Regions from separate parts of the Citrobacter sp. FDAARGOS_156 genome, predicted to be linked through region 2. Evidence: riboswitches for the same ligand, from Rfam matches in the RefSeq annotation. Region 2 holds a riboswitch; each other region holds the start of a gene.
The links. A riboswitch is a leader RNA that binds a small molecule or an ion and turns the genes downstream of it on or off. The one in region 2 is predicted to bind cobalamin.
Positions count from the first base shown of each region.

Region 1: linked by a shared signal. The riboswitch ahead of btuB (TonB-dependent vitamin B12 receptor BtuB) and the one ahead of AL515_RS10545 (cobyrinate a,c-diamide synthase) in region 2 are both predicted to bind cobalamin.
Region 3: linked by a shared signal. The riboswitch ahead of AL515_RS14170 (ABC transporter substrate-binding protein) and the one ahead of AL515_RS10545 (cobyrinate a,c-diamide synthase) in region 2 are both predicted to bind cobalamin.

Region 1 covers NZ_CP014030.2:521,913-532,518, reverse strand. Annotated here, with positions in the region: rRNA gene AL515_RS02580 (16S ribosomal RNA) at 1-30, opposite strand, end outside; gene murI (glutamate racemase) at 386-1,237, opposite strand; gene btuB (TonB-dependent vitamin B12 receptor BtuB) at 1,182-3,020, opposite strand; cobalamin riboswitch at 3,085-3,281, opposite strand; gene trmA (tRNA (uridine(54)-C5)-methyltransferase TrmA) at 3,397-4,497, shown strand; gene AL515_RS02560 (YijD family membrane protein) at 4,580-4,939, opposite strand; gene fabR (HTH-type transcriptional repressor FabR) at 4,955-5,590, opposite strand; gene sthA (Si-specific NAD(P)(+) transhydrogenase) at 5,782-7,182, shown strand; gene oxyR (DNA-binding transcriptional regulator OxyR) at 7,165-8,082, opposite strand; gene argH (argininosuccinate lyase) at 8,367-9,740, opposite strand; gene argB (acetylglutamate kinase) at 9,849-10,606, opposite strand, start outside.
Region 2 covers NZ_CP014030.2:2,184,287-2,194,892, forward strand. Annotated here, with positions in the region: gene pduD (propanediol dehydratase medium subunit PduD) at 1-657, opposite strand, end outside; gene pduC (propanediol dehydratase large subunit PduC) at 668-2,332, opposite strand; gene pduB (propanediol utilization microcompartment protein PduB) at 2,351-3,163, opposite strand; gene pduA (propanediol utilization microcompartment protein PduA) at 3,163-3,444, opposite strand; gene pduF (propanediol diffusion facilitator PduF) at 3,970-4,779, shown strand; gene pocR (transcriptional regulator PocR) at 4,982-5,893, shown strand; cobalamin riboswitch at 6,226-6,400, shown strand; gene AL515_RS10545 (cobyrinate a,c-diamide synthase) at 6,489-7,868, shown strand; gene cbiB (adenosylcobinamide-phosphate synthase CbiB) at 7,865-8,824, shown strand; gene AL515_RS10555 (cobalt-precorrin-8 methylmutase) at 8,835-9,467, shown strand; gene cbiD (cobalt-precorrin-5B (C(1))-methyltransferase CbiD) at 9,464-10,603, shown strand; gene AL515_RS10565 (cobalt-precorrin-7 (C(5))-methyltransferase) at 10,597-10,606, shown strand, end outside.
Region 3 covers NZ_CP014030.2:2,889,282-2,899,887, reverse strand. Annotated here, with positions in the region: gene petA (ubiquinol-cytochrome c reductase iron-sulfur subunit) at 1-525, opposite strand, end outside; gene AL515_RS14185 (pseudoazurin) at 547-987, opposite strand; gene AL515_RS14180 (ABC transporter ATP-binding protein) at 1,006-1,785, opposite strand; gene AL515_RS14175 (FecCD family ABC transporter permease) at 1,782-2,846, opposite strand; gene AL515_RS14170 (ABC transporter substrate-binding protein) at 2,912-3,964, opposite strand; cobalamin riboswitch at 4,176-4,405, opposite strand; gene AL515_RS14165 (GNAT family N-acetyltransferase) at 4,648-5,163, opposite strand; gene dauA (C4-dicarboxylic acid transporter DauA) at 5,272-6,924, opposite strand; gene prs (ribose-phosphate diphosphokinase) at 7,076-8,023, opposite strand; gene AL515_RS23635 (hypothetical protein) at 8,110-8,259, opposite strand; gene ispE (4-(cytidine 5'-diphospho)-2-C-methyl-D-erythritol kinase) at 8,288-9,139, opposite strand; gene lolB (lipoprotein insertase outer membrane protein LolB) at 9,136-9,759, opposite strand; gene hemA (glutamyl-tRNA reductase) at 10,064-10,606, shown strand, end outside.

The DNA of each region.
Region 1 (10,606 bases), 1.7 Mb from region 2:
AATCTGAGCCATGATCAAACTCTTCAATTTAAGTTTGATGCTCGTGAATTAAACTTCGTAATGAATTACGTATGTTCACTCAGAGACTTGGTATTCATTTTTCGTCTTGCGACGTTAAGAATCCGTATCTTCGAGTGCCCACACAGATTGTCTGATAAATTGTTAAAGAGCAGTTGCGACGCGCTTTAGCGCTCTGTCGCGAGGTGGCGTATATTACGTTTTCCTCATTCAGAGTCAAGCATTTATTTTTGCTTTTCTCCGCTGACCCGGCGGCGTGTAATCCGTTGTTCCGTGTCAGTGGAGGCGCATTATAGGGAGTTATTTCAGGCTGACAAGGGGAAATTTAAAATAATTCTCCGATTGCGTATTTTTTCACCAAAACAGACTAAATTGCCAGTTTTTCGAGCGTTTTGAAGCCATAGCGCTGCAACACTGGCAATAATTGTTCAGCCTCTGTTGTCATTGCCATGCAAAATGCCACATTCTCATCGGCCGATTTTGCATCTGGCGCTTCGTGTTCTAATAACCAGGCCGTTCGACGCGCAATCGCAGCACCAGAATCCACCAGCCTCGTCCCCTCGGGCAGGACCTGTAAAAGCTCTTCCTGTAATAGAGGGAAATGGGTGCATCCAAGGACCACCGTATCAGGAGGTTCCGACATCCGCAGCCACGGTCTCAGAATACGGCGCAGCTCTTCCAGAGAAACTGTTTCGCCGTGCAGCTTCGCTTCTGCCAGCTCCACCAACTCAGCGGATCCCAACATCGCTATCTGACACTCGTTAGCAAAGCGCGCAATCAATTCGTGTGTGTACGAGCGTTTCACCGTCGCGCGCGTCGCCAGTAGCCCTACAATACCATTCGCCGTGAGCCGCGCCGCGGGTTTAATCGCAGGCACCACACCGACAACCGGAAAAGCGAACTTTTCACGTAATGCCGGGAGTGACACCGTGCTGGCGGTATTGCATGCGATAACCGCAAGTGCGAGGGGATATCGTTGCTGAACTGCAGTCACAATCTCAACAACACGCTCAACGATAAACTCTTCGCTTTTCTCACCATAAGGAAAGGCGACGTTATCGAAAGCATATATATAGTGGAGATCCGGCAGGAGATTCCGGATCTCATTGTAGACCGACAACCCACCGACGCCGGAATCAAACACCAGCACGGTGGGACGTGAATCAGAAGGTGTAGCTGCCAGACAAGGTGTATTCCCGTCCTGCAGTTGGGTAGCCATAAACTGTCTCGTAATCTTTATCGAACAGGTTGGCGATTTTACCACGAACTGTCAGTTGTGAGGTGATCGGATATGACACTGCCAAATCCCACAAACTCACACCGCCCATTTTTACCGGTTGATAAGTAACGTAGTCCGTATCGTATCGCGTCCCCAGATATTGATATGTCAGGCCCCAATCAAAATCATAGACCTGCCAGTCGAGCTGGTATTTCACCTGCTGTTTAGAACGACGAGCCAGTGGCTCGTTGGTAATCGCATTACGCGAATCTACGTAGTCGTAGCTAAGCGTATGCGCCAACGGCCCGGTGTCGAAGTTTGCAGTCGCTTCGATACCTTTAATACGCGCTTTGCCTTCGTTGTAGTACTTTTGAGTGTGGGTGTTGTAGTCGATCATGTCATCGATATCGTTGCGATACCCTGACACGCGCCAGTTAACCCCTGATGTTATCCCTTCAAACGCCCCTTCCCACTGCTTACTCTCTTCGGGATCAAGGTTTGCATTGCCGTAATAGCCATGCAACTGACCCAAATTTGGCGCTTTGTAAGATGTGCCATAGGAGGCAATGAAACGATAGCCTTCGATAAACTCCCATCCGGCACTGGTTTGCCATGTACCATGACGACCAAACTCAGAGTTATCATCACTACGTGCTGCACCTTCGAAGGTGAAGTCACCAAGCTGCTGCAATCCCGTCAAATAAAGGCCAGTATTACGTTGGTCGTAACCGTCCGTAACATACCCAGTGCCTGGTTCCGTAGTTTGCTTTTGCCAGTCCACGCCTGCACCAATGTTACCGTGGCCAACAACTATGCTGTTTGACCACTGAACATTATACTGCTTCATATCATCTAACGTGGCCGAGGAATCATAGCGGCCATAGTTCGGATCATAGTTGTAGTCTTTACTGTGGCTGTAGCTCGAAACCAGTTGTGACTGAATCAGCTCGCCATTAAAACGTAACCCAGCGTCCCAGCTCTGGCTATACAGCTGTCGGGTATCAAGTAGCGCCGAGCCAGGAGAATAATACGAGTCATAATCTGTGCGGTTATCATAACCATAACCACGAACAAACCCGCTCCATGTCTCGGAGAAGTTGTGCTCCAGTGCGCCATACAGCGTCTTGCTTAAGAAACCGTCTTTATCCGGTTGAGCCTGTGCGCCAGTGCTACCGTAGGCCACGACATCGAAGCCTTTGGTGTAGGCATAATCGCCCATCAACGTGACACGCGTATTTTCGCCAAGCTGTTGTTGGGTTGCGATATCGTAATTTTGATACCCATTGCTTCCCACGCCGGCAGTCAGTTCCGTCCCTGGTTTTTCGCGCGTAGTAATGATATTCACCACGCCGCCAATCGCATCCGAACCATATATAGCGGAACGCGGCCCGCGGATATACTCAATACGTTGCACCAGCGATACCGGGAACTGGCTAAGATCGGCCGAGCCGCTAACTCCCGCTAAATTAAGACGCACACCATCTATCAACACCAGAACATGGCTGGAGTTAGTACCGCGAATAAAAATAGACGAGTTTTGCCCCATACCGCCGCTTTGTGCGATATCAACACCAGGCAAACGACGCAATACATCGTTTACCGAGGTAGATTGCCAGCGATCGATGTCCTGACGTGTAACGACGGTGATGGGTGCAAGTACTGCACTTAGGGGCTGCTGAAAACGGTTGGCAGTAACGACGAGAGTATCTGGGCTAGCATCCTGCGCCCAACCAGAAGATGCCGCGACGGAAAGCGCCGTCAACAGCAACGATTTTTTAATCATTGTAAAGCATCCACAATATAAGAAGGATGCCGCAGGTCCACCGATAGTACGCGATAGTGAAAACCAGATGCGACGTTAGCCGGCAGGTCTTCGGGCTTGGAAGGTTATTCAGGATACCGAATAAAAAGAAATGAGGACTTCCCACCCACAGGCAGTGTCTGCTTTACGCTCTCATTTCACCTTTCCTTACCGCTGCGCGTCAGCTCCAGATTTACACTGGATTCCCTTTTAACTCACAGGACCGGAAAACGGATGCTACAGTTTGTTACAACCTGGTGTCCAGACCGGATATCACAATATCGGAAATCATCAATAACTGGACATCTGATGAGCAATCCCTACAATCCCCGCGTACTTTTATTTTTCAGGACGCATCATGACCCCCGAACACCTTCCGACAGAACAGTACGACGCCCAGTTAGCTGAGAAAGTGGTGCGTCTGCAGAGCTTAATGACGCCATTTTATGCACAGGCTCCGGAAGTGTTCCGCTCACCGGTTAGCCATTACCGTATGCGTGCCGAGTTCCGTCTGTGGCATGACGGGGACGACCTGTACCACATCATGTTCGACAGCCAAACAAAAAACCGTATTCGCGTCGACAGCTTTCCGGCGGCCAGCGAGCTTATCAATACGCTGATGACGGCAATGATTGCAGGTGTACGCAACAACCACGTCCTGCGCCACAAACTGTTTCAGATTGATTACCTCACCACCCTGAGCGATCAGGCGGTGGTATCGATGCTGTACCATAAAAAGCTGGATGATGAATGGCGTAAGGAAGCCGAAGCGCTGCGGGATGCGCTGCGGGCGCAAAACCTGAACGTGCATTTGATTGGCCGGGCCACCAAAACCAAAATTGAGCTGGACCAGGACTACATTGACGAACGCTTGCCGGTTGCAGGTAAAGAGATTATCTACCGCCAGGTTGAGAACAGTTTTACCCAGCCGAATGCCGCCATGAATATCCAGATGCTGGAATGGGCAATTGATGTCACCAGAGGATCAAAAGGCGACCTGCTTGAGCTGTACTGCGGTAATGGCAACTTCTCGTTAGCTCTGGCGCAAAACTTCAACCGCGTACTGGCCACCGAAATCGCCAAACCTTCCGTTGCTGCAGCCCAGTACAACATTGCGGCTAACCATATTGATAACGTGCAAATTATTCGTATGGCGGCCGAAGAGTTTACTCAGGCGATGAACGGTGTTCGCGAGTTCAACCGTTTGCAGGGAATCGATCTGAAGAGTTACCAGTGTGAAACCATTTTCGTTGACCCACCGCGCAGCGGGCTGGACAGCGAAACGGAAAAAATGGTGCAGGCGTATCCGCGGATTCTGTACATCTCCTGCAACCCGGAGACGCTGTGTAAGAACCTGGAAACATTAAGCCAGACGCACAATGTTTCACGTCTGGCGCTGTTCGATCAATTCCCGTATACGCACCATATGGAGTGCGGAGTACTGTTAACGAAGAAGTAAGACTGAACGGAGGCCGGATAAGCACTACCGGTTCAGATTGCCGGATGGCGGCTTTGCCTTATCCGGCCTACAGCGACAACGGTTACTCCACAATTTCCTGTTTACGGTTACGCACTTTAAAGCCGATCCAGAACACCAGAATCACCGACAGTACCGCCGGGAAGAAGTTAGAGCCAATATCCGGATATTCAGCACGTACCACGGTGCTGTACAACAGAACGCCGAGAATAAAACAGGCGGCAGCCAGGCCCGGTAGCCCCACAGGCATAGTGCGGTTCTGATAGCGTTGATGCAGACAATAAACCGTCAGCACCAGCGAAATAATCGGGAATACTGAGAATGGCACAATGGAGCTAAACAGCGCCGCAAATGTGCCATTGATCGATAAGCCAGCAACCAGCGCCAGCAGCAGCGTACCTTTATCTTGACCTGACTGTTTCATTGCTTGTCCTTCTCGTTACTCGGAGTGGTGCGTCATCTTCTCTTGTTCACGGCGGTACCAATAAAATGCGCCTTTCGCGATCATGCGCAGTTGCAATACCAGCCGCTCTTCCAGCTGCCGACGCTGTTCAGCGCCAACATCCAGTGCTTCTGCCCCGGCGCTGAAAACAATGGTTACCATGGCTTCGGCTTGCGCTTCAGTAAACGCACGAGGCATATGGTTTTCGAGTTCCAGATAGTCCGCAAGTTCCGCAATGAAGTGCTGAATTTCACGTGCGACCGCTGCACGAAACGCTGCGGAAGTCCCCGAACGCTCGCGCAATAATAAACGGAAGGCGTTAGGATTGTTGCCGATGAACTCCATAAATGTTGAGACCGAGGTGCGGATCACACTCCCGCCTTTAGCGATGCGCTGACGCGCCTGGCGCATCAACTGGCGCAGCATCAGACCACTCTCGTCCACCATCGTCAGACCGAGTTCATCCACATCGCGGAAATGGCGATAAAACGAGGTTGGCGCAATGCCCGCTTCACGAGCGACTTCGCGTAAACTGAGGCTGGCAAAACTACGCTCAGCGCTGAGTTGACTAAATGCGGCTTCTACCAGCGAACGCCGGGTTTTCTCTTTTTGTTGCGCTCTAACGCCCATCACGATGTCTGAATCCTTCCACATACCTTGCTGGCACTATACCAGAGATTAGGCGGTTGGCATGGCTTTGTGAATGATTGTTTACGCGCAGTTTGTGCTTCGACTTCGCAAAAAAGCACAACGATAATTGGGTTATCCCGACAACGATGTTACTATTCTGTTGCTTTTATGTATAAGAACAGGTAAGCCTGACCATGTCACATTCCTACGATTACGATGCAATAGTAATAGGTTCCGGTCCCGGCGGCGAAGGCGCTGCAATGGGTCTGGTTAAGCAAGGAGCGCGCGTCGCGGTAATTGAGCGCTATCATAACGTCGGCGGAGGCTGTACCCATTGGGGCACAATCCCGTCGAAAGCGCTCCGCCACGCAGTCAGCCGTATTATCGAATTCAATCAGAACCCACTTTATAGCGACCATTCCCGACTTCTTCGTTCTTCTTTCGCCGATATTCTCAACCACGCTGATAACGTCATTAATCAGCAAACGCGTATGCGGCAAGGATTTTACGAGCGTAACCACTGCGAAATTTTGCAGGGCAATGCCCGTTTTGTTGATGAACACACGATCGCCCTGGAATGCCACGACGGTACAGTGGAAACACTCACCGCAGATAAGTTTGTTATTGCCTGTGGCTCACGCCCTTATCACCCAACTGACGTCGATTTTTCGCACCCACGCGTTTACGACAGTGATTCTATCCTCAGCCTGCATCACGAACCTCGCCATGTTCTGATTTATGGCGCAGGCGTGATTGGCTGTGAATATGCGTCGATCTTCCGTGGAATGGACGTAAAAGTTGATTTAATCAACACCCGCGATCGCCTGCTGGCATTCCTCGATCAAGAGATGTCCGATTCGCTCTCATACCACTTCTGGAACAGCGGCGTGGTCATTCGCCACAATGAAGAGTATGAGCGGATTGAAGGCTGTGATGACGGCGTCATCATGCACCTGAAATCCGGTAAAAAGCTGAAAGCAGACTGTCTGCTGTACGCCAATGGCCGTACCGGTAATACCGATTCGCTGGCACTGGAAAATATTGGTCTGAAAACCGACAGTCGCGGGCAGCTAAAAGTAAATAGCATGTATCAGACCGCGCTGCCGCACGTCTATGCCGTTGGCGATGTGATCGGTTACCCAAGCCTGGCATCTGCAGCTTACGATCAGGGGCGTATCGCCGCCCAGGCACTGGTCAAAGGCGAAGCCACCGCGCATCTGATCGAAGATATCCCGACCGGGATTTATACCATTCCGGAAATCAGCTCCGTCGGTAAAACCGAACAGCAGCTAACGGCAATGAAAGTCCCATACGAAGTCGGTCGCGCCCAGTTTAAACATCTGGCGCGGGCGCAAATCGTCGGTATGAGTGTCGGAACGCTGAAGATTTTGTTCCATCGCGAGACCAAAGAGATTTTGGGGATCCACTGCTTTGGGGAACGCGCAGCCGAAATTATTCATATCGGTCAGGCGATCATGGAGCAAAAAGGTGGTGGTAACACCATCGAGTACTTCGTTAACACCACCTTTAACTACCCAACCATGGCAGAAGCCTATCGGGTAGCGGCGCTAAATGGCTTAAACCGCCTGTTTTAACGCACTGTCGAAATGGCCATCCATTGATCCCCGGATGGCCTCTGCCAGCTGTTCATAACGGCTGCGCAGCGGCGAACCAGGACGGTACACCAGACCAATCGTACGACGCGGTTCGGGTTTAATGCATGGCAGATAAACGACACCATCACGCTTACGCTCCGGCGGAACAGCCAGCGCAGGCAGTAAGGTAATCCCGCTTCCAGCCGCCACCATGTTACGCAGCGTTTCCAGACTGGTTGCCCGAAAATGGGTATCTTCATCAGCACCCGCTTCAAAGCAGAAGCCCATTGCCTGATCGCGCAGGCAGTGCCCATCTTCCAGCATCAGCAGTTTTTCACCCGCCAGATCGGACATCGGTACACAGTCACGGTTTGCCCACGGATGATCTTCATAGATCGCCAGCAGCATAGGCTCATCAAATAGCGGTACTTCGATGAACGCCTCACTCTCTTTCACCAACGCCAGAATCACGCAGTCGAGCTTACCGCTATCCAGTTGCGCTAACAGCTGATGCGTCTGCGCTTCATGCAGGTACATTTCCAGTTTCGGGAAGGTCTGGTGCAACATAGGGATAATATGCGGCAACAGGTATGGCCCCACCGTTGGGATCAAACCAATGTGCAGCGGGCCTGACATTGTCTCGCCTTGTTGGCTTGCCATTTCCTTGAGCACTTTGACCTCGCGCAGCACGGTACGCGCCTGATCCACCAGCAGTAAACCTGCCTGAGTGAACAGCACTTTACGACTCGTACGCTCCAGCAGCATAACGCCAAGCTCATCTTCCAGTTTGCGGATTTGCCCGCTAAGCGTTGGCTGGCTGACGTGGCAGGAGTCCGCCGCTCGCCGGAAGTGACGATGCTCGGCTAGCGCCACCAGGTATTCAAGATCACGAATATTCATTATTCATCCTCCATCGCCACGATAGTTCATGGCGATAGGTAGCATAGCAACGAACGATTATCCCTATCAAGCTTTCTGTTTAATAATGCACCACAGAAACGGAACGGTACCCTTTAACCCTTGAAGCGCCTGTCCGTTCTCATACTCGAAATAACTAAAGCCAACGTGAACTTTTGCGGACCTCTGGTCCGCATTTTTTTGCATAAAAAAGCCCGGCTTAATGCCAGGCTCTGATAACTTTTTGCCTGATGACGCTACGCTTATCAGGCCTACAACAACAAAGGTTATGCGAGACGCGCCTTTGCATCGTCGATTGCCTGCGCGACCTGCTGCGGCGATACGCCGCCTTTCGCCGCACGCTTATCCAGACAGGATTGCAGTGAGAGTATCGGATAGACATCATCGCCAATGACGCTGCTGAACTTTTGCAAGTCAGCAAGCGACAGCGCTTCCAGCGGTTTACCCTGACGAATCGCCTCAACCACCGTCTCACCTACGATATGGTGTGCTTCGCGGAACGGAACACCTTTGGCAACCAGATAATCCGCCAATTCAGTGGCGTTGGCATAACCCTGCTGCGCCGCTTCCTGACAACGCGGACGTTTCACCTGGATGCCATCCAGCACCAGCGCGGCCATATGCAGACAGTCCAGCCAGGTGTCGAGCGCGTCGAACAGCCCTTCTTTGTCTTCCTGCATATCTTTGTTGTATGCCAGCGGGAGGCCTTTTAACGTCATCATCATGCCGGTCAGCGCACCCTGCACGCGACCGCATTTGCCACGGATCAGCTCTAATGCATCCGGGTTTTTCTTCTGCGGCATCAGAGATGAACCTGAGGTCACACGATCGGACAGCTCGACAAAGCCCGCTTCACCGGTGTTAAAGAAAATCAGATCTTCAGCAAAACGCGACAGATGCACCATGCCGATAGAGGCATCAGAGAGCAACTCCAGTACATGGTCACGATCAGAAACGCTGTCCAGGCTGTTGCGGGTCGCCGAGGCAAAGCCCAACCAGCCCGCCAGTTGCTCGCGATCGATTTCATACGCCGTACCCGCCAGCGCGCCGCAGCCTAACGGACTAACGTCCAGACGCTTAAGCGCGTCCTGCAGACGGCTCTCGTCACGTGCCAGCATTTCGACATAAGCCAGACACCAGTGAGCAAACGTCACCGGCTGTGCACGTTGCAAGTGTGTGTAACCCGGCATAACCGCGTCCTGATTATCTTGCGCGGTGTCGACCAACGCGCTTTGCAACTGACGATTAGCAGACAGCAGTTCCATGACCGTGTCTTTGCACCACAGTTTAAGATCAGTTGCCACCTGGTCATTACGGCTACGCCCGGTGTGCAGTTTTTTACCTAACTGCCCGACTTTATCAATCAGCTTGCCTTCCACCCAGCTGTGAATATCTTCCGCATCGCTTTGCAGGATCTGCTGCGGATTCGCGCGAACCTCTTCCAGCAGATTATTCAACGCTTCTTCCAGCTGCAGTTGTTCATCAGCAGTCAGTACGCCGACGGTTACCAGCGCTTTGGACCAGGCCACAGAGCCGACAATATCCTGCTCTGCCAGGCGGTAGTCAAAACGCAACGAGTCGTTGAACTGTTTGAACCGCTGATCTGCTGCCTGTGTAAAACGCCCACCCCAAAGTGCCATAACGAATTTCCTTAATATGATATTTTTGCCCGGAGGCGCTGCGCTTACCGGGCCTACAAAACCCATCCAGGCCGGATAAGGCGAAGCCGCCATCCGGCACATTAATAGTTAAGCCAGAATACGCGTACCAATCGGCGTGCCGTTAAACAGCGCCGGGAGTTGCTCAGCATGACGCCAGGAAGCGATATCTACCGGGCGGCCCAGCGTACGCGCAGCATCCAGCGCCGCATTGACCTTCACGATCATGCCATCGGTAATAATGCCCTGTTCAATCAACTGTTCCGCTTTCGTCGCGGTCATTTCGGCAATACGCTGGCCTTTGCCATCCAGAATACCGCTCACATCAGAAAGCAGGATCAGATCCGCACCCAGCGTTGCCGCCAGCGCCGTCGCCGCCTGATCGGCATTAACGTTCATCAACAGCCCATCCTCAGTAACGCCAATAGAGCTCACTACCGGCAGAAAACCGCTTTCCAGCAGCGTGTTAATCAGCTTAGGCGAACCCGGCTGCGCCAGTCCAACGTGACCCAACTCTTTATCGAGTGGCGTCACTTTTACACTGTCGCCATCGCCAAGATACAGACCCACAGAGGCAATTTGATGTTTCTTCGCCCAGGCCAGTAAAGTTTTATTCGCGGTTCCCGCCAGTGCCCCTGTGATGATGTCGATTTGATCGGCTGGCGTAACACGCAGACCATTTTTCTTTTTCACCGGCAGATTGAGTTGTTTCATCAGCTCGTCGACGACACAGCCACCACCGTGCACAATGACCAGCGGACGCTGATGCGACTCGCGATAATTTACCAGCGCGGTAAACAGACGCTCCAGCGCCTCTTCGCTATCCAGTAAAACGCCGCCCAGCTTGA
Region 2 (10,606 bases):
TTCCTGCGGGTTTTTGCCCGTCACGACGTATTTGGTCTCTTTAATGTGCAGAATGGCTGATTTCGCCTGGTACTTAGGACGAGCCATCTGGTCATTCAGCGTAGGGACCGGTTGCGGAGATTCACGCTTGGCATAACGCGCGGCGTTTTTACCGATCTGACGGTAGGTTTCCAGCGTCAGAAGCGGTGCCTGAGGGAACAGCTCCAGGTTAGAAAGCGGCGGTAATCCCTGCTGATGAATAACCGTGGTGCCTTTTGACTGGATGCCGATAGAGATCCCGGAGCCACTCAGGCGGTTACCTTCCACGGCAACAAACGCCACATCAGAGGATTTAAAGCAGCGGATAACGCGCGCTTTAATGCCTTCTTCTTCAATACCGGCAATCACTTCGCGTAAGATATTTTTGTGCGGTATACCGACGATATTGACGGTTTGCGACAGACCAAACGCTGGCCCTACGGCAATAATCACTTCATCCTGCTGCTGGCCCTGTTTGGCTTCGCCAATCTCAGTCAGAAAACTGTCGCCTTGTACCGCTGCAGCCTGTGGTGCGCTAGCCGCTGTCGTTGAGCGGAATGAGACAGGTTTGTCGCTGGTTTGCATTTCAGACAGTACGTCTTCAATTATCTGGCGCAGCAGCTTTTCATTGATTTCCATTTTTCACCCCTTAGCCAAGTTCGTTGGGATCTAGTGCGCCAGGGATGTTTTTGATCTCTTCCCAGCGTTCGCCTTGCAGGCGATAACCTGTTGCCGGACCGGCATAGTCATTGACGTCATTTACTGCGGACAGCACCTGTCCGTCGCCAACGATAATGGCGGAGGTATGCAGATAATCCCCGGTTAACTTGGCTTTCTGGATGTTGAGCATGTCCTGAGCGACATCGGTAAACCCGCCCTGAGCAAGAGCTTTCACCACTTCCAGACCGTTACGGTTTTTATTGATGATCTCTTGCGCAAATTTGATGTCTTCAACGATGTTACGCTCTGGCATATCTTTTGAACCGTGGGCGTAGGTCGCGGCCTCGACTTCTTCGTCGGTGATTGGCGGTAATCCCATCCCGGCGAATACGGCCTGCAGTGCGCGAGCTGCTTTATTGCGAATGGCGATAACGTCTTCTTCTCGCACCGGACGCAGACCACCGTCGACTTTCAGATCGCGCTGGATGACGTTGTAATCGTCAAAATCTTCGGCATCCTCGTTGGAACCGGCGAACATGTTGTCGTAGTTCGGAACAGCGGAATAACCAGATGAAATGAAATCTGTACCCGGCAAGAATTGCATCAGCAGACGAGCAGTACGACGCATATCGGAGTGGGTAAAGGTCTGGTCATTACTGGAGGCACACTCCAGATCCAGTGACGAGCAGATCAGGTTTTCTGCCAGCACCGCGCGAATACCCGATGGCACGGCTGAAGGTACGCCAATGCAACTTACTGAACCGTTTTGCAAACCCTGAACGCCAGCTGCCTTGGTGATGTAAATGCAGCGCGCTTCCAGATAAAGCATCGATTTGCCTTCGGCGTAGCCCATCTGAACTTCTGAACCGGAGCCAGACGTGAAGCGCATTTTCAGGCCGCGTGAAGCGTAAGAAGAGGCCAGAAAACCTTTTGACCATGGCGTATCGTCGCCGTCGGTAAAGACGGGTTCAGTACCGTAGACGGAGATCGTTTCCGCATAACAGGTATGACCTAACATACCGAGTTTCAGCTCGGTGGCTTCTTCCAGAGAACACTGAGTTAACACACCTGGGCGTCCAACCTGCGAACCTACCAGCAGTGCAATCGCGTTAAACGGCGCGTAACGTGCAACAGCAACGGTCGTTTCCTGCTCATCAAAGCCACGCCAGGCACCCTCTGCAGCATCGGCGGCAATCTGTACCGGGTTATCTTTGACGTTAGTCACGTGCGCTTGTTGAGATGGGGTACGGCGGGCACGCATTTTCTGCATGGCCATCATCATCTCAACGACGTTCATGTGCGAAACCACTTCCACAATTTTCGCTGGCGTCATTGCCGTGGTCAGAGGAACAATGTCCATACGCTTGACGTTGGGGTCGCAAAGCATATTGGCGAGTTTAACCGAGTCCATCGCCATCACCTCTTCAGCGCGAGCCAGGTTAATGCCGTAGCGCGCGATGAAGTGGTCAATCAGATCAAATTCACTGGCGGATTTGCCGTCCAGTTCAGTGACCATCCCGTTGACGATTTTAATCGACGGCTTAGGGTCGTTCGGGCTTTCCATCGCAATGAAGCCTTCTTCGATCCACTCCTTAACGAAGCCGTCCTGATTCACAGGGCGTTTCGCCAGTGCTTCAAATCTTTTCGATCTCATGAATCAGCCTCACTGATATCAGATATAGGACGGACGGTCGTTTTTGGGTTCTGAGCCGAGGGTCGCCAGCACGGTTTTACCGATTTCACGGGCTGAGATAACAGCCTGACGCACGGCCCCTGAGTCACCGGAAATGACCAAAATGGCTTCGTTGCTGAAACTGGTGCCATGGGCGGGGGAGCTGTAGGCCACCACTTCAACATTGGCGGATTTCAGCGCCGTATCGGCCATCAGGACACCTACGGATGCGGGTGCGCCGACGATGACGCCACAGGCACGACCAATCGGTGCGCCAAAGGCTTTTTCCAGCGCGTAGCTGGCGCGTGCGGTGTATTGCATCTCGATGTGACCGGCTTCGTTGGCATAAACGTCGCCAAAGGTGCGATCCAGCTCTTTCAGCGCAACTTCAATCCCGCGCTTCACGTCAGAAACGTCGTTACCGCCGAGAATTATTAGCGAACCATGACCAGCGCCGCCTTTGGTATCACGCGGCAACTCGATGCTGACGACTTCAGTATTTGTGGCTTTCACCGCTTCATCAGCAGCCATGATGTGTGGACCCGCACCAGTACGTGCGCCAAGGATGCCAATGGAGCGATAACGCTTTTCAAGTTTCATCGCGTCCAGTAAGGCGCTATCTACGTTGGCGATCACCAGGCCGACGGTGTCGCCAATCGCAGTACCGACAAATTCCGTTAAACTGCAGCTCTTCTCTGCCATAGCCGTTTCTCGTGTTGGAGGATTATTTTCAGGGATAGCCTGCTGTTCCGGCGTCGCCACGCGAGCAATCACCTGCGCCATGATCTGTTCAACCAGCTCATTGCTGCTCATTAGCTAATTCCCTTCGGTAAGATTTTTTCGACATCGGTATGAGGACGTGGAATGACGTGTACGGCTTTCACTTCTCCCACGTTACGGGCCGCGGCGGCACCGGCATCTGTTGCTGCTTTAACCGCGCCGACATCACCGCGGACAATGACTGTTACCAGTCCCGAACCAATTTTTTCGTAGCCGACCAGCATTACATTGGCTGACTTCACCATTGCATCTGCGGCCTCTATGGCTGCAGTTAAGCCTTTGGTTTCTACCATTCCTAACGCTTCTTGTTGCATAAAGACCTCGCCTGGGTTGTCCCGATTTTCATGACTATAAAAAGAAGCGAGGAAAAAGAATGGCTGACTTGAATGTATGAGAGAAAAAATAGTGAGGAACTGGTGATATAAAATTGCTGTTAATTATTTTATTATGTTGATTTTATTGATTATTTTTAGATTTGTTGATGTGATTATTTGGTTATGTTAATTCCATATTTACACTTTTGAACGTGACAGGTGAAATATCATTTGCTATGCGGGGAAAATGAATTTGTGACGGTTATCTGAAAACAAGATTATGCTATTGGCAATATTTTATTATTTCTAAAATGTACAAATAATAGAGAAATTCCCCGTCATCTGGCTTTGTTTAATAAAAGTGATGGCAAGAATTTGCTATCGCAACACGATTTTTAAAGTCATACCGCCCGCAGATTGCCAACAATTTGCCGACATGGCTTTTTATAGTAAGCCTCGAAGTATTCTACTTGCCAGCAAGGAGTCCGCTGGTAAAGACACGAACTCTGCTTAGAAGGTGTCACAATGAACGATTCACTAAAAGCGCAATGCATTGCCGAGTTTTTGGGTACCGGGTTGTTTTTGTTTTTTGGCATTGGATGCCTGAGCGCCCTGAAAGTAGCCGGTGCCAGTTTAGGGTTATGGGAGATCTGCATTATATGGGGACTGGGGATCTCTCTGGCAGTTTATCTGACAGCAGGGATCTCAGGTGCACATCTCAATCCCGCTATCACCATCGCACTGTGGTTGTTTGCTTGTTTTCCAGGTCGTAAAGTGTTGCCGTACTCCATTGCTCAGGTGGCTGGTGCCTTTGGTGGCGCTCTGCTCGCCTATTTGTTGTATGGCAGTTTGTTTATCGAGTATGAAACCGCCCACCACATGGTGCGGGGTAGCCTCGAAAGTTTGCAGCTTGCCAGCATATTTAGCACTTATCCTGCCGCTGCACTCAGCGTCTGGCAGGCTGCACTGGTGGAAGTTGTGATTACCTCCATTCTGATGGGGATGATCATGGCGCTCACCGATGATGGCAATGGGATTCCCCGGGGGCCGTTGGCACCACTACTGATCGGTATTCTGGTTGCCGTTCTTGGGGCATCGACCGGACCGCTTACCGGATTTGCCATGAATCCGGCTCGTGATTTTGGGCCAAAATTGTTCGCATGGATGGCGGGCTGGGGGGATGTCGCGATGACTGGGGGGCGTGATATTCCTTACTTTATTGTCCCGATCGTGGCACCTATCATTGGCGCTTGTGCGGGGGCAGCAATTTATCGTTACTTTATTGGCAAAAACTTACCGTGTAATAGCTGTAAGCTGGAGGAAAATGAGCGTTAGCTTCACGGAAAATGTTTATTTTTGAAATGTAATAACTGTTTTCGTGATCAGGTTTCCTGAACCGCTTAAAAAGTCTCCCAAGAATGGGAGACTTTTGTTATGTTCGAATACGCCTTTTATCATTGCTCTGGATAGCGAGATGAAAAGCAGATGTAAATAATGTGTTTTATTTATAACAATAAATTAACTGAGAGGTTTTATCATGATTTCTGCGAGTGCCCTGAACTCAGAACTCATTAATAAAATCGCACAGGATTTTGCGCAGGCCACCAGTCTGGCTGTTGTGGTTGTCAATATTCACGGTGATGAAATTTCTGAGCTTTTTAATTTCACTCCTTTTTGCCAGTTGATGCGCCAGCATCCTCAGCATAGTACACGATGTCGTATGAGCGATCGCTGTGGGGGACTGGAAGCTTCAAAATCCGATCAACCCTGCATTTATCGCTGCCATGCCGGACTTACCGACTTCTCCATTCCGCTGGTCATTGCGGGACATCTGGTCGGGTTTGTCTTATGTGGCCAGGTGCGCCTAAGCAATGACGTGGGGCTGGTGGATATTCTGAACGTGGACGACCGTTGGCAAGCCGATCCCGAACTGGTGAGTGAATTTCGTAATGTACCGGAAATGGACTATTCGCGGGTTATTGCTTCCGCGGATTTGCTAAAGCTCATTGTAGAAAACTGTCTTAAAAAACAACTGAATTTCGTCGTAATCAAAGACAATCCGCAGCAGTCAGAACCGGTACGCGCTAACCGCAGTACCAATCCGCATGACAGTAAAATGAAGAAAGCCTTGCGCTATATTGATGCGCATTTATCAGACGAGCTGCGTCTGGAAGATGTTGCCTCTCACGTTTATCTCAGTCCTTACTATTTCAGCAAATTGTTCAAAAAATATCAGGGGATAGGGTTTAACGCATGGGTAAATCAACAGCGAATGGCGAGTGCCAAAGAGTTGCTTTGTCATAGCGACTGGAGCATCGCCAGTATTGCGCGAAATTTAGGCTTTTCACAAACCAGTTATTTTTGCAAAGTATTCCGTCAAACGTACCAGGTTACGCCGCAGGCTTTCCGTCAGCAAATAAATGTCACCTCATCTGAAGAGACAGCTTAAATAGCAATAATTTGCTATTGCCGATTTTTGATATCGTACGCTATGTCAGTCATTATAAAATGAAAAATAACTACAGCAGTCAATAAATTGTCATAGCGCAACAAAATAATAGTATTTGAGGGATAAACTGCACCAGTTTTTATTTTTGTGATGAGATACAGTGTCTGTGTGAAAGACTTTCTTTATTCTTTAATGACGCTTTCATTCAAAAAATGAACATATGAATAAACGGGTTGAGGCCATAACATTGGTTGAATGTACCCGGCAAGATATTAAATTGAATTATTGTCATGAGGTCGTGAATTTGCCTCAAGACACAGAGCCAAATTAAATCGGCTCTTGAACTGACAGGTTTGCCACATTTGTGGTAGGGAAGGGGGTGAGAATCCCCCGCAGCCCCCGCTGCTGTGATGCTGACGACCCCGTATAGACCACTGATCGCAAGATTGGGAAGGACGGGCGAGGACGACGCTAAGCCAGAAGACCTGCCTGTCGGTGACTACCAACAACTTCGGTGGGAAGTGGGTTGCGCAGATGCATACAGTCGAGAGACTGGGTATCTATACACCCCTACCACCCTGAACAGGATCAGGGTATGGCGGCCAGTTTTCACGCATTTGTTCTTGCAGGTACCGGTAGCGGCTGTGGCAAAACCACGGTGACGCTGGGCCTGTTGAGCCTGATGAAAAAGCGCGGTTTACGCGTCCAGCCATGCAAAGTCGGTCCTGATTACCTTGATACTGGCTGGCACACCGCGGTGTGCGGCACGGCTTCCCGTAATCTTGATAGCTTCATGCTACCCACCTCTACACTGAATGCCTTATTTTGCGAGCAGATGCAGCACGCGGATATTGCCGTTATCGAAGGCGTTATGGGGTTATATGACGGCTATGGTACAGACCCTGATTACTGCAGTACTGCGGCGATGGCGAAACAGTTAGGTTGCCCGGTCATCTTGCTGGTTGATGGTAAGGCGGTTTCCACTTCGATAGCCGCCACGGTGATGGGATTCCAGCATTTTGATCCCAGTCTGAACATTGCAGGCGTGATTGTTAATCGGGTCAACAGCGAAACACATTACCAGCTACTCAAAGTTGCCATTGAGCGTTACTGCTCCGTGCCTGTATTAGGCTACGTTCCCCGCATGGAGGGCGTCGCGCTTCCTGAACGTCATCTGGGTTTAGTTACCGCTCGTGAGTCAGTTATCAACCAGCAGCCGTGGCAGGATTTTGCCGCGACGCTGGAACAGACGCTGGATATCGACGCGTTGTTGGCATTAAGCCAGTTAAACACCCTTCCTGTTGGCGAATGGCCCGCGCTACCGGCAGCAGACGCAGGGGTAGGGCTAACGCTGGCCATTGCTGATGACGAGGCGTTCAACTTTTATTATCCGGATAACATTACATTACTGGCGCGTACGGGCCTCAATATTGTTCGTTTTAGCCCGCTGCATGATACCTGTTTACCAGACTGTCAGATGATTTGGTTAGGCGGCGGATATCCGGAACTGCATGCTGCGGCCCTGGCCCGTAATGTCACCATGCTGGAGCAACTGCGAGCGGCGCATCAGCGTGGCGTCGCTATTTATGCAGAGTGCGGAGGGTTGATGTATCTCGGTAGCTCGCTGGAGGACAGCAACGGCGATTGCTGGCTAATGGCGGATATCATTCCTGGGCACAGCAAAATGGGCAAACGGCTGACCCGGTTTGGCTACTGCGAGGCACAAGCCACACAGCAAACATTGCTGGCAACGGCCGGTGAAGTCCTGCGCGGGCATGAATTCCACTATTCCGACTTTACCCCTGAAACCCCGGCGGTGATGAATTGCCGCAAGGTGCGTGATGGCAAAACGCTGCAAGCCTGGTCCGGCGGCTGGCAGGTCGGAAACACCTTCGCCAGTTATCTGCACGTTCATTTTGCTCAACGTCCGCAGATGCTTAGCCACTGGCTGACAGCCGCGAGGAGCGCGCTATGACGATCCTTGCGTGGTGCGTTGCCTGGCTGCTGGATTTTATCATTGGTGATCCGCAGAACTGGCCGCATCCGGTGCGCTGGATCGGCAACCTTATCTCCGCAATCCAGCGCGTCATTCGGCGTTATTGCCATAGTGATAGCACGCTGAGAATCGGCGGTGCCGTGATGTGGCTCGTGGTGGTTGGTGTGACATGGGGCGTTTCCTGGGGGGTGTTGACACTGGCGAATTCCATTCACCCGTGGCTGGGATGGGGCGTAGAGGTGTGGATGATCTTTACCGTGCTGGCGGGGCGTTGTCTGGCAAATGCTGCGCTGGATGTAGAGCGTCCATTGCGTGCCAATAATCTTGCCGAAAGCCGGGAAAAACTCTCCTGGATTGTGGGACGTGATACCTCACAGCTGCAACCAAAACAGATCAACCGCGCCGTGGTGGAAACCGTGGCGGAAAACACCGTTGACGGCATCATCGCGCCGTTGTTCTTCCTCTTACTGGGCGGTGCGCCGCTGGCGATGGCCTACAAAGCGGTGAATACCCTCGATTCAATGGTGGGGTACAAACATGAAAAGTACCGTGCTATCGGCATGGTCAGCGCCCGTCTGGACGATGTCGCTAACTTTATTCCGGCAAGACTGAGCTGGCTGTTGCTGGGTGTGGCGGCGTTTTTATGCCGCCAGGACGGCGTACGCGCTTTGCAGCTTGGCTGGCGTGATCGCTACAACCATAGCAGTCCAAACTGCGCATGGTCGGAAGCTGCTGTGGCCGGCGCATTAGGTATTCGCCTGGGAGGGCCCAATGACTACTTCGGCGAGCGCGTTGAAAAACCGTGGATTGGCGATCAACAACGAGACATTTCTGTAGACGACATTTCCCAAACGATTCGATTGATGTGGGTAGCATCGACCCTGGCACTGGCGCTTTTTATTGCGCTGCGCTGGCTGTGGCTCGGTGTCGCCTGAGGACAACAAAATGCACTATATCCAGCAGCCTCAAGCAATTGAGGCCAAAAGTTTCGACATCATTGGCGAGATTATCAGTGAAACCCGCCCGGACTATCAGTTTGCCAGTCCGTTGCATGAAGCCATCATCAAGCGGGTGATCCACACCACCGCGGATTTCGACTGGCTGGACATTCTGTGGTTTTCCAGCGATGTGCTGGAACAGTTTTGCGCTGCATTGAGTCGTCCGAGCGTGATTTATACCGATACCACGATGGCGCTTTCCGGGATCAACAAAAACCTGCTGGCAAAATTCGGTGGCGAATGCCGCTGTTACATCAGCGACCCACGTGTGGTGCGGGCAGCAAAAGAACAGGGGATCACTCGTTCAATGGCTGCAGTCGACATTGCCGTGAAGGAAGAGGGCGAAAAACTGTTTGTCTTTGGCAATGCGCCAACCGCGTTGTTCCGACTGCTGGAACATGATGCACCTGTCAGCGGTGTGGTTGGCGTACCGGTAGGATTTGTTGGCGCGGCGGAGTCGAAGGACGCACTGACACAAAGTCATCTGCCCGCCATTGTCGCATTAGGTCGCAAAGGTGGCAGTAACGTCGCCGCCGCTATCGTCAACGCCATGCTTTATCACATGCAGGGGGTGCGATGAGCGACCAGTCCTTCGACACGCCAGTGTGGCACAACGGTAAAGCGCTGCGTAAAGGATACACCACGGGATCGTGTGCGACGGCGGCGGCAAAAGTCGCTGCGTTGATGGTGCTGCGCCAGCATCTGATCCATCAGGTTTCCATTGTGACGCCTTCCGGGGTGACGTTATGCCTGAACGTGGAGTCACCGCATATCGAAGGGCAGCAGGCGATTGCCGCCATCCGCAAAGATGGTGGCGATGATGTGGACGCCACGCATGGGATGCTGATCTTTGCCCGCGTGACGTTAGACGATAGCAAAGAGATCGTCTTACAGGGCGGTGAAGGTGTCGGTACGGTGACCCGTAAAGGGATTGGTTTGCCGGTGGGCAGTTCGGCGATTAACCGGACACCTCGTCAGACCATTGAGTCCGCAGTACGTGAAGCGATTGGACCAAATCGCGGGGCAAAAATTGAGATTTTTGCGCCTGAAGGTGAAGAACGGGCGCAAAAAACCTACAACTCGCGGCTGGGGATTCTGGGCGGTATTTCGATCATTGGTACCACGGGCATTGTTACGCCGATGTCAGAAGAGAGCTGGAAACGTTCGCTATCGCTGGAGCTGGAGATCAAACGCGCGGCAGGGCTGGATCGCGTAGTACTGGTACCGGGTAATCACGGCGAACGTTTTGTGCGTGAGCAAATGGGGATCGACACACAGGTTGTGGTCACTATGAGCAACTTTGTCGGTTACATGATTGAAGAAGCGGTACGCCTGGGATTCCGCCAGATCGTGCTGGTCGGCCACCCCGGCAAACTTATCAAAATCGCGGCAGGGATCTTCCATACCCACAGTCATATCGCTGATGCCCGCATGGAAACGCTGGTGGCTCACCTCGCATTACTTGGCGCGCCGTTGGAACTACTGACGCTGGTCAGCGACTGCGATACCACCGAGGCGGCGATGGAACACATCGAAGCGTATGGTTTCCAGCACATTTATGACCATCTGGCCAGGCGCATCTGTATGCGCGTCCTGCAAACGTTGCGTTTTACCAAAAATCCCCCGACCTGCGACGCCATCATGTTCTCTTTTGATAACCAGGTGCTGGGGAGCAATCGCCCGATCGCCGAGATCGCTGAGGAGATGCAATGTTAACCG
Region 3 (10,606 bases), 700 kb from region 2:
CAGGCCGTCAGCCGACACGCTAAAGTCAGGGATGGCCAGATTCGCCGTGGCCGGGCCTCGTGTTACGCGCCCGGAGGTGTCAAACTCTGAACCATGACACGGGCAGACCCAGCCCTGTCCGTTGGGGTTGGCATTGGGTACACAACCCGCGTGGGGGCAGTAACCTTGTACTACCAGCCACTGTGGATGTGCCGCTGCCACCCGCTCGCTATCCGCCTGTGGATCGGCCAGTAGACGCAGATCAGCTTGCCGCGCCGCGGCAATCTCCTCCGTCGTGCGGTGGCGAATCAGGATCAGTTTTCCCTGCCAGATACGCTTCACCGTCTGGCCTGCTGTTACGCCTGCGAGGGAGACATCAACAGGTTCATTTTCCGCCACCGTTTTATCATCCGGACCCAGCGCGGAAATGAGTGGCCAGACGGCGGCAGTCACGCCCGCTGCGCCGACAAATTTCGTCAGCTTGCACAGGCAATCGCGCCGCTGAGTTTGGATTGTTTCGCTAAGCGTTTTTTTGTCCACCACCATTATTCTCCCTTTGTGACGGCGTTACTGTTTATCGATGCGGGTATAAATTTCCTGAAAACGCTTATCGGCAAGACCAGGGGCTTTGAACGCGCGGTAGCTGTCGGGTAAAACGGCGTCGCCGACTTTAATCAGCATGATCATGCCCTGCGCGTAGTGCGGTGAACATTTGATGCCGTAGAAACCTGCGTTGTCGTATTTCACTTCAATCTCTTCATCGATTTTGCCGATAAAGCCGGGGTATCCGGCGGGAGAGAGTTCGGCAATCGACGCGGCATTGTGGCTCTTATGTTTGCGGATAAACTTCACGCTATCACCTGGCTGGATCGCCAGATAGTCCGGCTCATAAACCATCGGGCCGCCTGTACCGCGGTTTTTCATCAGCACTTCGTAGGTTTGTGCAAAAGCCGTCGAGGTGAAGGCTAACAGGCATAAGATTTGCAAACTTTGCTTAACACATTTCATTGCGGTTCCTTTCGGTGTTTACGCGGGGCGTTGGTAACGGATAAAACAGTTCTCTTCGTCGGGGGCGTGTTCGACAATCGCGTCGATCCCAAACCAGCTATTAAGATTTTCACGGGTAAAAATGGCGGCAGGACGCCCCTGCATCGCCAGCTGTCCGGCTTTCATCACCATGATGCGATCGCAGAACATCGCCGCATGATTCAGGTCGTGTAGGGCAGCGATGACGGTGAGTTTTTCACGTTTAACCAGATTGAGCAGGCCAATCTGATGCTGTATATCAAGATGGTTTGTCGGCTCATCCATCAGCAGTACCTGCGGCTGTTGTGCCAGCGCTCTGGCGATGTGCAGACGTTGACGCTCTCCGCCGGAGAAGGTATGCCAGCAGCGATGCTGCATGTTTTGTAGAGCGACTTTCTCCAGCATCGTCTGCACAATATCGTCGTCTTTCCTCGACCACGGCGACAGCAGGCTCAGCCATGGCGTGCGACCAAGCGAAACCGCCTGAATGGCGGTAAGACGCTCACTGGTTTCAGCCTGTTGTTCAACCAGTGCCACCTTTTGCGCCAGATGGCGGCGTGAATAGCGTCGAATATCCTGATGGTTTAACGTAACGTGCCCGGAAGACGGTTTCAGTAAACCCGCCAGGAGCGAAATCAGCGACGTTTTCCCAGAACCATTGGGGCCGATAATGCCGACAAACTCGCCGCGCGAGACCTGAAAAGAGACATCATTGACGATGGCTTTGCCTTTGACCTCCCAGTACAGATGCTGGGCGTTTACCACAGGATTAGCGGTCATTTCCCCGGATTCCCTCGTATCAAAATGATGGCAAATGCAGGTGCGCCGACCAGTGCGGTAATCACGCCGATCGGCAAGACCTGTCCTGGAAGTAAGGTGCGTGAAATAACATCCGCGACGATAAGGAAAATGGCACCAATAAGAGCGCTGACGGGCAATAGACGATGGTGCTGATTTCCCACCAGTAACCGCGCAGCATGGGGGATGACCAGTCCGACAAAGCCAATGGCGCCGACGATTGATACCATTATGGCCGTCATCCCTGTTACGGCGGCAATCAGTACGCCACGGGTGCGTTTAACGGGAATGCCCAACGATGCCGCTGATTCCGCGCCAAACGAGAAAGCATCCAGATGGCGGGCGTAGCAAAAGCAAACGACGATGCCAATCAGCGCAGTAGGGATGGCCAGCACGACATCCGGCCAGCGTACTCCGCTGAGATTGCCCAGCAGCCAGAACATGATGCCCCGAGCCTGTTCGGCATTGGCTGAGCGCGTAATGATGAGCGAGGTAATGGCATTGAACAGCTGCGAACTGGCAATCCCGGCGAGAATGATTTGCGTGGTGGCCGAGCCGCTTTTGCCCCTTGCCGCCATCGCCAATAGCGCGACAAACAGAAATGCCGTCAGCGCGCCAATAAACGCGCCAAGCGACATGGAAATGATCCCTGCGCCAAGTCCGGTCAGGGCGATGAGCACCGCGCCCGTTGAGGCTCCGGCAGAAATACCCAGCAGGTAAGGTTCGGCCAGCGCATTGCGCAGCAGCGACTGGAGAACCACGCCTGAAACCGCCAGACAGGCTCCGCAACAGGCGGAAACCAGCGCGCGGGTCAGGCGGTAGTTCCAGATAATCCCGGCATCAAGCGCATCCACCGCATACTGTGTATCAAACAAGCGGTTTGCCAGCGTATGGCTGACATGCTGCCACGGGATAACCGTCTCACCGATTGAAATGCCCGCCAGAAGGACGCCGCACATCACCATGCTGACCCACAGCGCGTGGAACAGCGTCCTGCATGCAAGCTGGCTCATGGCATGACGCGTCCTGCGTAATTCGCTCATTGTTTACGACTTCCCGGAATACGAAAGGGCGCTATGCCCGTATAAGGCATAACGCGCGACGAGAGTTAGTGAGTCGTCTGAGGGTGCGCCAGACCATATTGCACCAGCGCATCGGCGAGTTTTTCCAGTCCGTCAATGGTTCTGATACCCGCGTTCATGGTTTGCACGTCGATCACCGGCAGGTGGTTTTCTTTCACTGCCGGGATCAGCCGGGTAACAGGATCGGACGTGAGGTATTCCATTTTGACTTTCCAGTCATCGGCCGGGAAGCGGCGACGGCCCATCTCGCCGAGGACGATGACCGATGGATTGGCTTTGGCAATGGTTTCCCAACCTACTGTTGGCCACTCCTCGGCGGAATCAATGACATTTTTCACCCCAAGAGATTGCGCTATCCACGCCGCGGGGCCAAATTTCCCGGCGACATAGGGGTCAAGCTGCAGGTCGGCGCTGGAGAACCAAAAGACGGCAGATACGTGGTTGTCCATGCCGGCAATCTTAGCTTTCGCAGCGGCTTCACGTGCTTTCAGGCTGGCAATCAGTTCATCGCCTTTGTCCTGTACATCAAAAATTTTCGCCAGGTCGGCAATTTCCTGATAGACCATGGCGATATCAAACATGCTCTTACGCACGCCGTCGCCGCCGTCTTCGTTGTCTTTGGCACAATCGGCTGGGGCGGTATAAACCGGAACGTGTAATTCGCTAAATTGTTCGTAAGAGGCAACTGTGCCCGCAGGGCCAATCTGCCATTCAAACTGACTGGCCACCAGATCCGGTTTTTTCGCAATAATCCCTTCGAAACTCGGGATGTTTTGCGCAATGACTGCAATCTTGTCATTCACTGCTTTGTACTGTTCAGGTACCGGGCCAAACCACAGTGATGTTCCAACAACACGATCGGCCAGACCCAGGGAATAGAGGATTTCAGTACTGTTTTGTCCAACGGTAGTCACGCGTTTTGGCGCATGATTAAACGTAATATCCCTACCACAGTTTTTGATCGTTAATGGATATTCTGTTTTTGCCGCAGAAGCCATATTGCTGGTCAGGAAGAGTGCTGCGCCAGTCAGTGCCAGAAGTGAAAGTTTGCAATAAGCAGAAGTTATTTTTGCGTGCATTAGCGTTGTCCCGTTCATGCCAGAATCTGAACGTCTGGTCATGGTTCATTTCGTTCCATAAATTCGGGACAGGCACATGACGATAGATGACATCTAATCGTGAACTGCGGGCAAGATAATATGAAAATAAAACATATTGTTGCCAATTTGTTCAGAAATTATATTATTCATTCGTCAAATAAATCACCCCATGGACCATCCCGTCCACTCAATGTATACAACCTTGACAGCAGGTCTCCTGGCTCGCGGCAATCTGAATATCGGCCTTCCCATAAAGGCGTTCTTTACAGTGACCTGTCGTGGATAATCCACGACACAGTGATATTCAGTTTCCGCTTACAGTTGCGGGGGCAGCTATGGCATAAGATTAAAATAATCCGCACCATATTCCGTTTCAAAATGATAAATAGATTCTGAAATACTGTCGGTGGGGACTTTATCGGTATCGAATAGCCCCGTCAACCGCTTGAATAAGTAGGGTTGATACCGCTTTTATTTTTAAATTCAATAAAATCAATTCGTTGCTTTGGTGTTTGTGACATTAATTATGTGAAAAACACAAATGCCGATAAACTAAATGAGAATTGTTTGATGTTGATCAATTAATGTTTTCTTTGCCGAGCTGACCACGCTTAATAACGAAATTTACTGTGATATTTAATTATTTGCGCGGCGTCACATTTTTATTGATATTTTTCCATGTGTACGATTTGCTGTTCGCCACCTTCATCAAAAAAGACGGTAAAGTGATTTCGCAACCAAAACTGATAGCCACCAGGTAAAAAATGGTGGGTGTGCAGATAGCGTATTTTATATTGTTGTCGGTCGCAAAATTGTTCCGCCAGCAGGACAAGTTGGCTGCCTATGCCTTGCCGACGATATTCCTGTGCGACGTAGCAGCGGCAAATTTCCGCGGTTGAGGATAATTGATAGCGTCCGCGCAGTGCCGGTATTCGGTCATCGTACTGGCAGACCGCCAGCGTAGCGATAAGTTGCTGTCGGTTATTCCATGCGCCGAGCAACAGATTTCGCGGTTGATGGAGGTAGTGTGAGCGCAGATTTAATACATCTGCATGCGGTTCAGGTGCTGGTCGGTTAGCGTTAAAATAGAGATTTAAATGGTGGATAATAAACGACTGAACGGACGAAATATCAGCCTCAGTTATTTCACGGAATATAAATGTAGTATCAGCGTTCATCGTTGCAGATATCATCAGAACCAGGGGAACTGGATAATAGCAACTCAGACGCGTTTACAGAAGAGAAGTGTTACCGGCAAGCCTGCGCAAGCCGGTAACATCGTATGATTAAATATCTGCCAGCGCGGCATCACGGTTCGGGAAGAACGCCAGACGGCCGGGGATGGGTTGGATACCCGCGCGTGCCATGGTGCGTAGCGGCTGGAATTCCAGATTACTGATACGCAACTCACAACCTTCCGGCAGGCGTTTAACAAAACGCTGGAAGGCGTCCAGACCACCGGCATCCAGTACCGGGACGGCGTCCCACTTCAGCACCACAATGCGTTTGCCTTCAAGGCGAGATTCGAGATCGGTAAAGAGTCCCTCTGCTGCGGCAAAGAAAAGCGGGCCAATAACGCGTAGTACCAGTACATCGTTTGGTACGTCTACGTTGACCGGTGCCAGACGCGTCATGCGTGCAATACGGCGCATAAACAGCAGCGAAGCGAGAACGATACCGACGCTGATGGCGATAACCATATCGAACAGCACCGTCAAAGACATACACATCAGCATAACGATGATGTCGTCTTTTGGCGCGTGGCGCAGGAGATCCACAACTTTATGCGCTTCACTCATGTTCCATGCCACCATCAGCAGCAGGGCAGCCATCGCCGACAGCGGTAACCAGGAAAGCAGCGGCGCAAGCACCAGCAGGGCGAGGATCACCAGAATCGCGTGAATGACCGCAGAAATTGGCGACGTTGCGCCGGCACGAACGTTAGCCGCAGAACGGGCAATTGCCGCAGTGGCAGTGATACCGCCAAAGAACGGTGCGACGATGTTGCCCAGACCCTGACCAATCAATTCGCTATTGGCCTTATGCTTGGTGCCGGTCATCCCATCGAGGACGACAGCGCACAGCAGAGATTCGATTGCTCCGAGCATTGCCATCGAAAAGGCTGCGGGTAACAGTGCCTGTAATGAACTCCAGCTCAGCGTAAAGTTGGAGCCAGGCATATCCCATGGCAGTACCAACTGCGGCAGCAGCTGTGGGATACCGTTACCCTGCGAGCCATCGGCCAGAATGTAATGGAACTGAGACCCGATGGTCGCTACATGGCCACCCGTCAGGTTCACGATACCCATCACCGCGCAGCCAGCCAGCAGTGCAGGAAGGTGGCCCGGCAGGCGGATCCCCAGACGCGGCCAGAAAATCAGGATCCCCAGTGTGACCACGCCAATCGCGGCATCCCCCACGTCGATGGTTGGCAGGGCCATAAACAGCGCGCCGACCTTCTGCAGGTAGTGCTCAGGGACATGAGCCATCTGCAGGCCAAGAAAATCTTTAATCTGCATGGTACCGATGGTGATACCAATACCCGAGGTAAAACCTAACGTAACGGACACCGGAATGTATTCGATCAAACGACCAAAGCGGGCGAGGCCGAAAAGGATCAGGAATATCCCGGACATTAGCGTGGCGACCAGCAGACCTGCCAGTCCAAACTGTTGCGACACCGGATACAAAATCACCACGAAGGCGGCAGTTGGGCCTGATACGCTAAAGCGTGAGCCCCCGGTGAGGGCGATAACAATCCCAGCCACGGCAGAGGTGTACAGGCCGTACTGCGGAGCAACGCCACTACCGATTGCCAGCGCCATCGCCAGCGGAATGGCAATTATCCCAACCGTTATCCCGGCGATCAGGTCGCGGGTAAAGCGAGAAACGGTATATTTTTCTTTCCAACAAGCGTCGATGAGGGCGCGGAAAGGCATCACATGTGAGGAAAATAATCTGTTCACAATAATGTTTCATCCATGGGCGCATCATCTGTCAATTGAATGGCAGGTGAAGGAGGCAAAAGTCATACAAATAAATATTACAGATAAAAAAACCCGCCGCAGCGGGTTTTTGAGCCGGGTTCGATTAATGCTCGAACATAGCAGAGATGGATTCTTCGTTGCTGATACGACGAATCGCTTCGGCCAGCATACCCGACAGAGTCAACGTACGCACGTTTGGCAGTGCTTTGATTTCGTCGGTCAGTGGAATGGTGTCACAGACAACGACTTCATCAATTACTGAGTTGCGCAGGTTGTTTGCCGCATTACCTGAGAAGATCGGGTGAGTTGCATAAGCAAATACGCGTTTAGCACCACGCTCTTTCAGCGCTTCAGCTGCTTTACACAGCGTACCGCCGGTATCGATCATGTCATCAACCAGCACGCAGTCACGGCCCGCAACGTCACCAATGATGTGCATCACCTGAGAAACGTTCGCACGCGGGCGACGTTTATCGATGATAGCCATATCGGTATCGTTCAGCAGTTTAGCGATAGCGCGGGCACGCACGACGCCACCGATGTCTGGAGAAACCACAATCGGGTTGTCCAGATTCAGCTGCAGCATGTCTTCTAACAGAATCGGGCTACCGAATACGTTATCAACCGGCACATCAAAGAAGCCCTGGATCTGTTCAGCATGCAGGTCAACGGTGAGGACGCGGTCAACGCCAACGCTGGACAGGAAGTCCGCGACGACTTTAGCGGTAATCGGAACACGAGCAGAACGTACGCGACGATCCTGACGTGCATAGCCGAAGTAAGGGATAACGGCGGTGATACGGCCTGCGGAAGCACGGCGCAGCGCATCAACCATAACGACCAATTCCATCAGGTTGTCGTTAGTAGGGGCACAAGTGGACTGGATGATGAAAATATCACCACCGCGTACATTTTCATTAATTTGTACGCTGACTTCGCCGTCGCTAAAGCGACCTACAGCGGCGTCGCCGAGTGAAGTGTACAGGCGGTTGGCAATACGTTGTGCTAGTTCCGGGGTGGCGTTACCAGCAAAAAGCTTCATATCAGGCACGAGAAGAACCTCAGGCATGCGTCCATTGGTGGAAAGAATCTGCCGAAAACTGTGCGGGCCAGGCAGTATCCTCTCCAGGCGGTGTATTAAAGAGCGCGATGCAACGTCTGGAACAGGGTGACGTTGTCACCGCAACTCAGCTTGCCCGGCTTACTCGTCATCAGCCGCGTTTCACGTGCTGGCATCAATTTCTCACACCAGTCACATACTTTTGTATGTGTCTGGCGATTCGTCATCTCGCCATCTTCCTGAAACCCAAATGATTTAGAGTAGCGCTCTGTGCAATGGGGAGAGGTTGACACCTTTCGCCACAAAGCCTTTGAGCCAATCCGGGGCTTGCTCAAGCACCTGGCGAGCACGAGACTCAGTGTCAAATTCAGCAAAGACACAAGCCCCTGTACCAGTCAGGCGCGACGGCGCGTATTCTAACAGCCAGGAAAGCGCCGCATCAACCTCGCGAAAACGTTTTCTTGCGATAACCTCGCAATCATTGCCGAATTCACATTTTAGTAACGTTTCTATTGACCTTTTTGGCGTGTTACGGGGGAGGTCAGGATCGTTAAAAATCACCGGCGTTGGAATACTGACTCCCGGATGGGCGACCAGGTACCATTTTTCTGCTGGATTGACCGGCGTCAGAATTTCTCCTACGCCTTCAGCAAAGGCTGCATGACCGCGTACGAATACCGGTACGTCGGCGCCCAGCGTTAAGCCCAGTATTGCCAGTTCATCTACAGACAACCCACACTGCCAAAGATGATTCAGCGCCACTAAAACGGTGGCGGCATTCGATGAGCCACCACCGAGGCCGCCGCCCATCGGCAGGCGTTTGTCGATACTGATGTCCGCGCCGCTCCCTTTGGGAAGACGATTGCTTTCAGACGCCGTTGTTATTAGCAAACGCGCTGCGCGAACGATCAGGTTGTCTTCATGCTCAACCCCATCAACGGGCGTTAACAGGTGAATTTCACCGTCGCTGCGCAGCGCAATATCTATCGTATCGCCGTAATCCAGAAACTGGAACAACGTCTGCAGCGTGTGATAACCGTCCGCACGCTGCCCGGTGATGTATAGAAATAAATTCAATTTTGCCGGAGAGGGCCAACGGGTCATCATTTCACAATCCAGTTATCCATTTTCAGCTTAATGCGCTGGGAGCCGTCGGAAAGCTCCATATTTGCAGGCATCGCCGGCTGCGTTTTGCTGTCGTAGGCGCTGTACACGACTTTCCAGCTTTTGCCATCTTTACTGTAATTCACTTCGCTCAGACGATATTGGTCGTCAAGTTTATAATCGGTGGCGTCTCCCGGCAGACCCAGGATCCACTGGCGCAAGCTGTTCAATGGAATAGGCATGCCGGTCAGTTTACCAATCATCTCTTCGGCGTCGTCAGCGGTGTAGTGCTTCCCTTTGTTGTCGACGAGTTCCACGTTGCCCGGTTGCGCGTTCAGTTCCAGTTCGGTACTGCCCAGCGGATTGGTTAGCAGAAGGCGATAGCGATCCTGGCCAGTTTGCTGCCAGAAAAAGCGGGCATACACTTTCTGCTGGTCGGAAATATAGGCAAACGCACCGCGTGTCTGATATTGGTTCAGGGCGCGCACTTCCTGCTGGTGCTGGTGCCACTGCGGAGAGTCGGGGCTTTTGCCGGGACCTTTCGGCGCGTTGAGCGTACAGGCAGTAAGAACCAGGGCCGCCAGCGGCAGCAGGCGAATCAGGCGAAAATCAGGCAGGGTCATAATGATGACAAATCCTTGTAATACGGTGCATTAATTGCCTGATGGCGCGGCGCTTATCAGGCCTACAAACTGAATTCGCAGGTCGGAAAAGACGCGTTTTTCGCCATCCGGCAAAATCATGCCAGCGGTTGCAGTTATAACCCTTAATGCTAGCGCCGACCGTGAATATCGTCTACGGTCACGTTATCTTAATTTAAACCGTAAGCTATTACTCCAAAAGGGGGCAGTCTCTTTTATTGGCTGCACGCATCCTGTATGATGCACCCAGTCTAACCTTATCAACGCTGGTACTATTCCCGCACACATGACCCTTTTAGCGCTTGGTATTAACCATAAAACGGCACCTGTATCGCTGCGAGAACGCGTAACGTTTTCGCCGGATACGCTCGATCAGGCGCTGGACAGCCTGCTTGCGCAGCCAATGGTGCAGGGCGGGGTAGTGCTGTCGACGTGTAACCGCACAGAGCTGTATCTCAGCGTAGAAGAGCAGGATAACCTGCAGGAAGCGCTGATTCGCTGGCTGTGTGAGTACCACAATCTGAACGAAGAAGACCTGCGCAGTAGCCTCTACTGGCACCAGGACAACGACGCCGTCAGCCATCTGATGCGTGTCGCCAGCGGTCTGGATTCGCTGGTGCTTGGCGAGCCACAAATTCTGGGGCAGGTGAAAAAAGCCTTTGCGGACTCGCAAAAAGGCCATCTGAACGCCAGTGCGCTGGAACGTATGTTCCAGAAATCATTCTCTGTCGCGAAGCGTGTACGCACAGAAACGGATATCGGTGCCAGCGCGGTGTCCGTCGCGTTTGCTGCCTGTACCCTGGCGCGGCAGATCTTTGAATCCCTTTCC